3 regions of the Streptomyces sp. NPDC058579 genome follow, and region 3 is predicted to be linked to each of the others. Evidence: riboswitches for the same ligand, from Rfam matches in the RefSeq annotation. Region 3 holds a riboswitch; each other region holds the start of a gene.
The links. Region 3 has a riboswitch for cyclic di-AMP ahead of ACFWRO_RS10935 (transglycosylase SLT domain-containing protein). Riboswitches for the same ligand answer to the same signal wherever they lie in the genome.

Region 1 (3,200 bases), on a different contig from region 3:
CTTGGCGCCGATCCGGACGAATTGCGGTGGCGCGGCGGGCTCATCATGCGCGGCTTGCGCACCCTTCCGGTGGAGTTTGCCCCGGTTGAGAACTGACAGTCCGTCAAGACTGTGACTTTTACGTGATCTCCGCTGCATCGACTTGTGACTGACGTTCGAATGCGGCTACGTTCACCGTCACCTCAGCAGTCACGCGAAAGGCAGCTCCGCATGCGCTCCGGGAACGGACGACACCGCAGACCCCGCCAGGCCCCCGCCATCGTCGTCGCCGCAGGCGTGACGGGATCGGCCCTCGCGTTGCCCCTCCTGGCGGCGGGCTCCGCGTCCGCCGCCGACGCCGCCACCTGGGACCGGGTCGCGGAGTGCTCCTCGGGGGGCCAGTGGAGCGCACACTTCGGCAACGGGCTCTACGGCGGACTGCAGTTCACGCAGGAGAGCTGGGAGCGTCACGGCGGTCTGTCGTACGCGACGAGCGCGGACCTCGCCAGCCGCGCCCAGCAGATCGCGGTGGCCGAAAGGGCCCTTGCCGCGGGTGACACCCAGTGGGCCACCTGCGCGCCGATCGCCGGCCTCACCAACGACGGCGCCGCGCCCGACGTCGACCCGGGCCCGGTCGTCGAGCCGTCCGAGCCCACCGGACCGCGCCCCGAGTCCAACCGCACCGCCGGCCTCCCGGACGGCTCCTCGAAGGGTCAGGGGCCCTCCACCCCCTCCGCCCCTTCCAACGAGGTCTCCACGCCGTCCACGGCCACCCCCGAGACCTCCACCACGCCCGAGACGTCCACCACGCCGACGACGCCCGAGACGTCCACCACGCCGACCACCCCGTCCGCGCCGGGTACCGGCAAGCACCGGGGCGACGCGGCACCGGACGAGACGGGCAATACGGACAAGGATCGCGAAACGGGCCGTCACGCCTCGCCGTCTGACGCGCCGACGGCGGATGGTTCGACCGAGGAGCGTGCGAACCGGGGCAGTAAGGGCAGCGAGGGCGACACGGACAAAACGCCCTCTCAGGGCATCGCTGACACTATCGGTGAATACACCGTCAAGCCCGGCGACAACCTCACCGAGATCGCCCAGCGGAACGAACTCCCCGGCGGCTGGGGCGCCCTCTACGACGCCAACCGCTCGACCGTGGGTGGCGACCCGGACCTCATCCTCCCTGGCCAGAGCCTCGATCTGACGCTCGGGACGCCTGCGGACAAGACCGGCGAAGCGGACGCGAAGTAGGGGCGGTTCGGGGCTGAATGTCCGGTTCTGCGCAAGTGAGACATGGGTCTCTTCGCCTCAACTGGCGTGTCTCGTCCGTGAACTCCCCTTCCGTCACCTCTCACCTGCGTAAACACCCTTCGTCCCGAGGCAAGTAGGGGCGTTTTGTCCCCCATGGACGTCTTTGAACTTCCCCCGGGTCTGTGTCTACGGTCATGACCGCTCGCCACCGCGGGCCCCGTCGACCGAAACGCCGAATCCTGCCGTCGGCCGATGGGAACAGTCGTCGCGTAAGCGCCGTAGGCAGGAGCGGGGGACCCAAGGTAAGTGCCGTCCCCGGCCGTTGAGACAGACGGCCGAAGGAACGGCTTGGGGTGAAGCCGCGCGCTAGGTCGCGCGGCCGGGCAACTCACATGGCCCGAACCCGACAGCTCACCTCGTAGGCGTCGGTGAGGAGAAGTCCCATGCTGTTTTCTGCCAAGGGCAAACACCGTCGTCCCTCCAAGGCCACCCGCGCCGTCGCCCTCGCCGGTGTCGCCGGTGTCGCCGTCGCCGCCCCCCTGATGGGCGCCGGCGCCGCCTCGGCCGCCACCGTCTCCGAGTGGGACAAGGTCGCCCAGTGCGAGTCCGGTGGCAACTGGTCCATCAACACCGGCAACGGCTACTACGGTGGCCTGCAGTTCTCGAACTCCACGTGGGCCGCCTTCGGTGGCACCGCGTACGCCGCCAGCGCCGACCAGGCCTCCAAGTCGCAGCAGATTGCGATCGCCGAGAAGGTCCTGGCCGGTCAGGGCAAGGGCGCCTGGCCGAGCTGTGGCGTCGGCCTCTCGTCCGCCTCCCCCGGCACCGTCGCGGAGAGCGCGCCGAAGCAGGAGCGTCAGGCCGAGCAGCCGACGACCCGCAGCGAGCAGCGGACCGCCCCGAAGGCGGCGCCCAAGGCCGAGGCCAAGAAGACCGTCACCACCCCGACCGGCAAGAAGGTCAAGAAGGGCGACGGCGAGTACAAGGTCGTCTCCGGCGACACCCTGAGCACGATCGCCGCCGCCCACGACGTCAAGGGCGGCTGGGCGAAGCTCTTCGAGCTCAACAAGGACGTCGTCGAGGACGCCGACCTGATCTACCCGGGCCAGCAGCTTCACCTGAAGTGAGCCCGACGGCTCGCGTGAGTCCGGCGGCTCACGCGAGTCCTACGACCCTCCCGCGGTGACCACCCCGGTCCGGAGCGTTTCTTCCCCCGTGCGCTCCGGGCCGGGGTTCCGCGCTGTCCGGGGCCGGTCGCGCGACCTGTCCGGGGCCTGTTCGTACGAGCCCATCGCTCGACCCGCGCGGTTACCGCCGAGTAGTTCTGAGGCCCTTTGGCCCGAGATGCATGCCCTTGGGTCCTTTTTCGTCCCAGGGGGCGGGCGCCCGGCTGGCTGGAGCCCGCGAGCCGGATAGGCTCTTGTCGCAAGGCCAAAGCGACCCTGCACCGCATGCGTCACATCTAGCGTCACATCCCAGAAGGAGATGCTCGTGCCGTCCATCGACGTCGTCGTAGCCCGGGAAATCCTGGACTCCCGAGGCAACCCCACGGTCGAGGTCGAGGTAGGCCTCGACGACGGCAGCACCGGCCGTGCTGCCGTTCCGTCCGGTGCCTCCACCGGTGCGTTCGAGGCCATTGAGCTCCGTGACGGAGACAAGAACCGCTACCAGGGCAAGGGCGTCGAGAAGGCCGTCCTCGCCGTGATCGAGCAGATCGGCCCGGAGCTCGTCGGCTACGACGCCACCGAGCAGCGCCTCATCGACCAGGCCATGTTCGACCTGGACGCCACGGACAACAAGGCCTCCCTCGGCGCCAACGCCATCCTCGGCGTCTCCCTCGCCGTCGCGCACGCCGCGTCCGAGGCCTCCGACCTCCCGCTCTTCCGCTACCTCGGCGGCCCGAACGCGCACCTGCTGCCCGTTCCGATGATGAACATCCTGAACGGCGGCTCGCACGCCGACTCCAA
Region 2 (3,200 bases), on a different contig from region 3:
AGGGCCTGCACGCCCGCCCCGCCTCCATCTTCGTCCGTGCCGCCACGGCCTCCGGCGTCCCCGTGACGATCGCCAAGGCCGATGGCAACCCGGTGAACGCCGCGTCGATGCTCGCGGTGCTCGGTCTGGGTGCGCAGGGCGGCGAGGAGATCGTGCTCGCTTCGGACTCCGAAGGCGCCGAGGCCGCGCTCGACCGTCTGGCGAAGCTGGTTGCCGAGGGTCTCGAGGAGCTCCCCGAGACCGTCTGACGGATCTCCGGCCGGACGGACGTCCGGGCCGAATTCGCGGGAAGCCGCACACGCCGAAATGACGGCGGGTGCGGCTTCTTTCTTTTCCTGATTCCGGGCCGCTCCGCGTCGCGATTCCAGCATTCCGGGCAGCACGAAGAAAGCCCCCGAGAATTCCCGCTCTTTGTATACGGCCCGCTCGTTAATTCCGGCCGCTCGCGGTGTTGACGACATGTTGCGAAGTCCTCACACGCCCGCGCGGCGGACGGTCGGGGCGCTTCAGCCGGTGCAGCAGCAGAGAGCGCTCGGCGTGCAGCGCGGTCAGGGCGCGGGCCCGTTCGGCGTCGCCGCGCGCCACCGCGTCCACGATCGCCCCGTGCTCCGCCCACGCCTCGACCGGCTGGGCGGGGGCCTCGACCGCGTACATCCAGGCGATCTTGTGCCGCAGCTGGGTGAGCAGGGCGGTGAGCGCCGGGCTGCCCGAGGCCTGCGCCAGGGTCTCGTGGAACCAGCCGCCGAGCGAGCGCAGATCGTCCCCCTGTCCGCGCCTGGCCCGCTCCTGCCCCAGTCTGACCAGGCCGCGCAGCACCTTGAGGTGCGCGTCGGTACGGCGCTGCGCGGCCCGGGCGGCGCCGAGCGGTTCAAGCAGCGAGCGCATGTCCAGGAGGTCGGCCGCCTCCTGCTCGGTGGGCTCGGCCACCTGCGCGCCCGCGTGCCGGCGGGTGATCACGAAGCCCTCGGACTCCAGGGTGCGCAGCGCCTCGCGGACCGGGACGCGGGAGACTCCGTATCGGCGGGCCAGCTGCTCCTCGGTCAGCCGGCCGCCGCGCTCGAAGACGCCGGTGACGATGTCGTCCCGGATCGCCGTGCACACCGAGTGCGCGGGAATGCGCATGATCGACCTCCGCCTTAATACGCGCGAAACCGGTTGTCCGGTGACTCTATTGCAGCGGGGCGGCATTTCCGACGGGTCCTCGTTAACCATGGATATCTTTTGGTCAGCGATGGGTCAGCGAAAAGCCCCGGCTCAGTACGAGCCGGGGCTTTTCTGACGTGCGCGGCCGGTCGGTCAGACGTTCACGCCGCGGGCGCGGAGGTACGCGACCGGGTTGATGTCGGAGCCGTACTCGGCGGTGGTGCGGGCCTCGAAGTGGAGGTGCGGGCCGGTCGAGTTGCCGGTCGACCCCGAGATCCCTATCTGCCGGCCCGGAGTGACGGACTGGCCGACGGAGACACTGATGGCCGAGAGGTGCCCGTACTGGGTGTACGTGCCGTCGTTCATCCGGATGACGATGTTGTTGCCGTACGCGCCGCCCCAGCCGGCCTCGACGACGGTGCCGGAGCCGACGGAGACGACCTTGGTGCCGTAGGCGGCGTGGAAGTCGACGCCGGAGTGGCTGCCGGAGGACCAGAGGGAGCCGCCGGCCTGGTAGCCGGTGGAGACGTACGAGCCGGCCACGGGGGACTGGAAGGAGTTCAGGCGCTTGCGCTCGGCCTCGCGGGCGGCGCGCTCCTTGGCGGCGCGGACCTCCTTGGCGCGGGCCTCCGCCTTGCGCTTGGCCTCCGCCTTGGCGCGGGCCTCGGCGACGCGCTTCGCCTCGGCCTCGGCGGCCTCGCGCTCCTGCGCGGCGGCCTGGGCGTCGATCTTGTCGGCGAGGGCGTTGTCGGCGACGACGACCTGGGTCAGGCCGGTGTCCTCCAGGGAGGGGGCGTCCGTGTCGACGGCGAGCGCCGGGGAGGCGAGGGTGCCGATGACGCCGGCGGTGGCGAGGGTCGCGACGCCGGCGACGCCCGCGCTGCGGCGCGCCAGACGGCTCGGACCACGATGCTTCCCGGTGGCACGGGTGAACGCCATGTAGTGGCTGATCCTTTCCTTCCTTCTCGCCTACCGGGTTAGCTGACGGGTTCGGAGCAGGAAGGTCTCCTACGGGCCCCTCCGCACGGATGCGAAGGCGTCCGATTCACCCCAGGGACTTCGTGTGGGTCCCCGGCTCCCCAGGCTCGCGCCTGACGGGGACTCGGCGATGACTGTCCGATGCCGCGGGTGCGGCGGGTGCAACTGGCGAACAGCCGGACCGACGCTATGCGGATCGTCTTTCAATCACCAAACAGACACGCCTGTTTGTAAGACATGCCACAGGGCATACAACCACGCTATACATCAATACGGACAAAGCGGAGGACCCTGACGTAACGTGACGTCAGGGTCCTCCGGACACTCCGCCGCAGCAGCGGCGCGGCTCAATCAGCCGGTGACGACGGTGACTTCGCCGATGCCGAGGGCCCGCACCGGCTCCTCGATCTCGGCCGCGTCACCCACGAGCACGGTGACGAGCCGGTCCACCGGGAAGGCGTTGACGACGGCCGCCGTCGCCTCGACCGTGCCGGTCTCGACCAGGCGCGCGTACAACTGCGCCTGGAAGTCGTCCGGGAGGTGCTGCTCGACCTGGTCGGCGAGCGTCGCCGCGACGGAGGCGGCGGTCTCGTACTTGAGCGGCGCCACGCCCACCAGGTTCTGCACGGCCACGTCGCGCTCGGCGTCCGTCAGACCCTCGGCCGCGAGGGTGCGCAGCACCTTCCACAGGTCGTCAAGTGCCGGGCCGGTGTTGGGGGTGTCCACGGAGCCGCTGATGGCGAGCATCGAGGCACCGTTGCCCGCGCCGTCGGAGCGCAGGACCTGACCGAAGGCCCGGACACCGTAGGTGTAGCCCTTCTCCTCGCGCAGGACGCGGTCCAGGCGGGAGGTGAGCGTGCCGCCGAGGCAGTACGTGCCGAGGACCTGGGCGGGCCAGACGCGGTCGTGCCGGTCGGCGCCCACGCGGCCGATCAGCAACTGGGTCTGGACGGCGCCCGGCCGGTCGACGATGACCACACGGCCGGCGTCGTCGGCCGTGATCGGAGGCATGGGCCGGGACTCCGCGCTGTTCCCCGTCCAGGCGCCCAGCGACTCGGCGAGGACCTTGTCCAGGTCCA
Region 3 (3,200 bases):
CCCGTACGCCCCGCCCGGCGACGGCGCGCACTTCGTCGACCTGGTCTACCGCGCGCTGGCCGCGAACCCCGAGGTCTTCGACTCGACCGTGCTGTTCCTCAACTACGACGAGAACGACGGCTTCTTCGACCACGTGCCGCCGCCGGTCGCCCCGCCCGGCACCCCCGGCGAGTACATCGACGGCGTGCCGATCGGTCTGGGCTTCCGGGTCCCGATGCTCGTCATGTCGCCCTGGACGCGCGGCGGCTGGGTCAGCTCCGAGGTCTTCGACCACACCTCCGTCCTGCGCTTCATGGAGACCTGGACGGCCGCCCTCGGCAGCCCCGCCGCCTGCCCGAACATCAGCGCCTGGCGGCGGAAGGTCACCGGCGACCTGACGGGCGTCTTCGACTTCGCGCGCCCGGTGTACGGCGTCCCCTCGGGCCTGCCCTCCACGGCAAAGGTCATCGGCCAGGACACCTGCGGTCCGCTGCCCAACCCGGTGCCGCAGGACAACGCCCTGCCGGCGCAGGAGTCCGGTACGCGCCCGGCGCGCGCGCTGCCGTACCAGGTCAACGGGAACCTCGACCGGTTCGAGTTCGGGGCGGCGGGCAAGATCCTCGCCTGGTTCTCGATGACGAACCAGGGCGCGCAGGCGAAGCGGCCCGCGCACTTCACGATCCACCCGCACCAGCACCGGGACACGGCGGCCTGGCAGTACACGGTCGACCCGGGCGCGACGTCCACGGACTACTTCAACATCGGGCTCGGGTCCGGTTCGGGCAAGTACGACATCTCAATGATGGGGCCCAACCGCTTCCTGCGGCGGTTCATCGGTGACGCCTCCAAGGCGGGGAAGGCGATCGAGGTGGCGGCGCGGTTCGCGACCGAGCCGGGCACCGGGAAGACGGCGATCTACTTCAAGCTGACGAACACCTCGGCCGGTCCGGTGACCTTCACCATCCGCTCGAACGCCTACCGCACGGACGGCCCGTGGACGTACACGGTGGCGGCGAACTCCTCGCGCGAGGACTACTTCAACGCCGTGGCGTACAGCAACGGCTGGTACGACTTCACGGTCCTGGCCGACGTCGACGGCACCTGGTCGCGCCGCTACACCGGCCACATCGAGACGGGCGCCCCGAGCATCAGCGGCTGACCCACCGGCATCCACGTACATCCACGTACACCCCCGTACAGCCACAGTTCCGACCAAATGGGGCACAAGGGATTTCACATCCCCTTGTGCCCCATTTCTCAACTCAGCCGAATTTCCCTGCATGTCCGTTATGGCATGGCGCGTGAGGCGAATCACCCCAAGCATTTCGACGATCTTTGGAACCGCCCCGTCCCCTTGTCCGGCAAGGAAGTTCGGAGCGCCGGGCGCGGCGCGGAAGTCCCCGAAGAAATACCCGCGCATTCGGCGTCTTGTTTCTGTCGACATTTCTCGCCTACGGTCACCTCGACCCGGACGGATCGCCGAATCCTGCCACCGTCCGTAAAAGACCGCTCATTCACCCGATGGCAGGAGCGGGGGACCCACTTTCCGCCGGTCCGGATTTTCCGGCACGGCTCGGGGTTAAGTCGCGCACGCGCGGCCGGGCATCTCCAGCCCGAACCCGACAGCTCACCCCGCAGGCGCCGGAGAGGACTGCATCATGCCCGCACACGGTAAGCACCGGCGCCCCAAGAGAAGGCCCCTGACCCGCGGCCTCGCCCTCGCGAGCACGGGCGGCGCCGCCCTGGCCCTGCCCCTGGTCGGCACGGCCACCGCGCACGCCGCGCCCCAGTCGGCCCCCGAGATCGCCCCCACGGGGAAGACCGTTCTCAGCGCCCCGGCGAAGATCGCGGAATCCATTCCGGCCGCGCAGAATTCCGCCGCCAAGACCTATACCGTCACCCGCGGTGATTCCCTTTCGGTGATCGCCCACGAGCAGAGCGTGCAGGGCGGCTGGAAGGCCCTGTACCGCGCCAATCAGGCAGCCGTGGGTGACAATCCGTCACTCATCCACCCCGGTCTGGAACTGAAGCTGCACGGAAAGGCCGCCGCCTCCCCGAAGAAGCCGAAGTCGCAGGCCCGTACGACGAGTACGGACCGGGCCGACCGCTCCCAGCAGCGCAGCGCCGCCCCGGCCGCCGCCCCGGCGAAGGCAGCTCCCGCGAAGTCGACCCAGACGACGCAGGCGGCCGCGAAGTCCTACACCAACGACCTCGACGGCTGGATCCGCGAGTCGCTGGACGTCATGCAGAAGTACGGCATCCCCGGTTCGTACGAGGGGATCCAGCGCAACATCATGCGTGAGTCCTCCGGCAACCCGCTGGCGATCAACAACTGGGACTCCAACGCCGCCAAGGGCACCCCGTCCAAGGGCCTGCTCCAGGTGATCGAGCCGACGTTCCTCGCCTACCACGTGCCCGGCACCTCGATGGACCTCTACGACCCGGTCGCCAACATCACCGCCGCCTGCAACTACGCGGCGGACCGGTACGGCTCCATCGACAACGTCAACGGGCCGTACTAGCAAGCAGGTTGAGCACGGGCTGCCTTGAGCACGGGCGGCGACCGCGCTAGAAGTGGTCGCCGAACCAGCTCGCGGCGAGTTCGCCGACCTGTTCCAGGGTGCCGGGCTCCTCGAAGAGGTGTCCGGCACCGGGGACGACGACGAGGTGGTTCTCGCACGTCAGGCGGGATCGGGCCTCCTCGTTGAGGTCCTGGACCAGCGGGTCGTGGCCGCCCACGATCAGCAGGGTGGGGGCGCGCACCTGGGCGAGCCGTGGGCCGGCGAGGTCCGGGCGGCCGCCCCGGGAGACGACGGCGGCGACCTCGGACAGCGGGTCGGCGGCGGCCCAGAGGGCGGCCGCCGCGCCGGTGCTCGCGCCGAAGTAGCCGGTCCGCAACCCGTCGAGGCCGGGGCGGCCGGCCAGCCAGTGGGTCGCGCGGGCCAGCCGTCCGGCGAGGAGTTCGGTGTCGAAGACGTTGGCGCGGTCGGCTGCCTCGTCCTCGGTGAGCAGGTCGAACAGGAGCGTCCCGAGCCCCGCCCGGTTCAGGGACTCGGCGACGGCCCGGTTGCGTGGGCTGTGCCGACTGCTGCCGCTCCCGTGGGCGAACACCACGATCCCCGGAGCGCCGTCCGGCACCACGAGGTGACCCCCGACCTCGGCGTCCCCGGCCGGGATGAGCACCTCCGGGTCCCCGTCGTCCTGGTCCCGCCCGGCGTGGT

Region 1: linked by a shared signal. The riboswitch ahead of ACFWRO_RS34095 (transglycosylase family protein) and the one ahead of ACFWRO_RS10935 (transglycosylase SLT domain-containing protein) in region 3 are both predicted to bind cyclic di-AMP.
Region 2: linked by a shared signal. The riboswitch ahead of ACFWRO_RS08305 (M23 family metallopeptidase) and the one ahead of ACFWRO_RS10935 (transglycosylase SLT domain-containing protein) in region 3 are both predicted to bind cyclic di-AMP.

What each region holds. Positions count from the first base shown of each region.
Region 1 is NZ_JBHXPI010000057.1:8,176-11,375, forward strand. Features, by position in the region: gene ACFWRO_RS34085 (cytochrome P450) at 1-96, shown strand, start outside; gene ACFWRO_RS34090 (transglycosylase family protein) at 211-1,233, shown strand; cyclic di-AMP (ydaO/yuaA leader) riboswitch at 1,454-1,673, shown strand; gene ACFWRO_RS34095 (transglycosylase family protein) at 1,677-2,360, shown strand; gene eno (phosphopyruvate hydratase) at 2,719-3,200, shown strand, end outside.
Region 2 is NZ_JBHXPI010000004.1:291,670-294,869, forward strand. Features, by position in the region: gene ACFWRO_RS08295 (HPr family phosphocarrier protein) at 1-248, shown strand, start outside; gene ACFWRO_RS08300 (GntR family transcriptional regulator) at 430-1,122, opposite strand; gene ACFWRO_RS08305 (M23 family metallopeptidase) at 1,297-2,082, opposite strand; cyclic di-AMP (ydaO/yuaA leader) riboswitch at 2,095-2,261, opposite strand; gene ACFWRO_RS08310 (M16 family metallopeptidase) at 2,473-3,200, opposite strand, start outside.
Region 3 is NZ_JBHXPI010000006.1:105,707-108,906, reverse strand. Features, by position in the region: gene ACFWRO_RS10940 (phosphocholine-specific phospholipase C) at 1-1,138, shown strand, start outside; cyclic di-AMP (ydaO/yuaA leader) riboswitch at 1,477-1,633, shown strand; gene ACFWRO_RS10935 (transglycosylase SLT domain-containing protein) at 1,638-2,501, shown strand; gene ACFWRO_RS10930 (phosphoribosyltransferase family protein) at 2,548-3,200, opposite strand, start outside.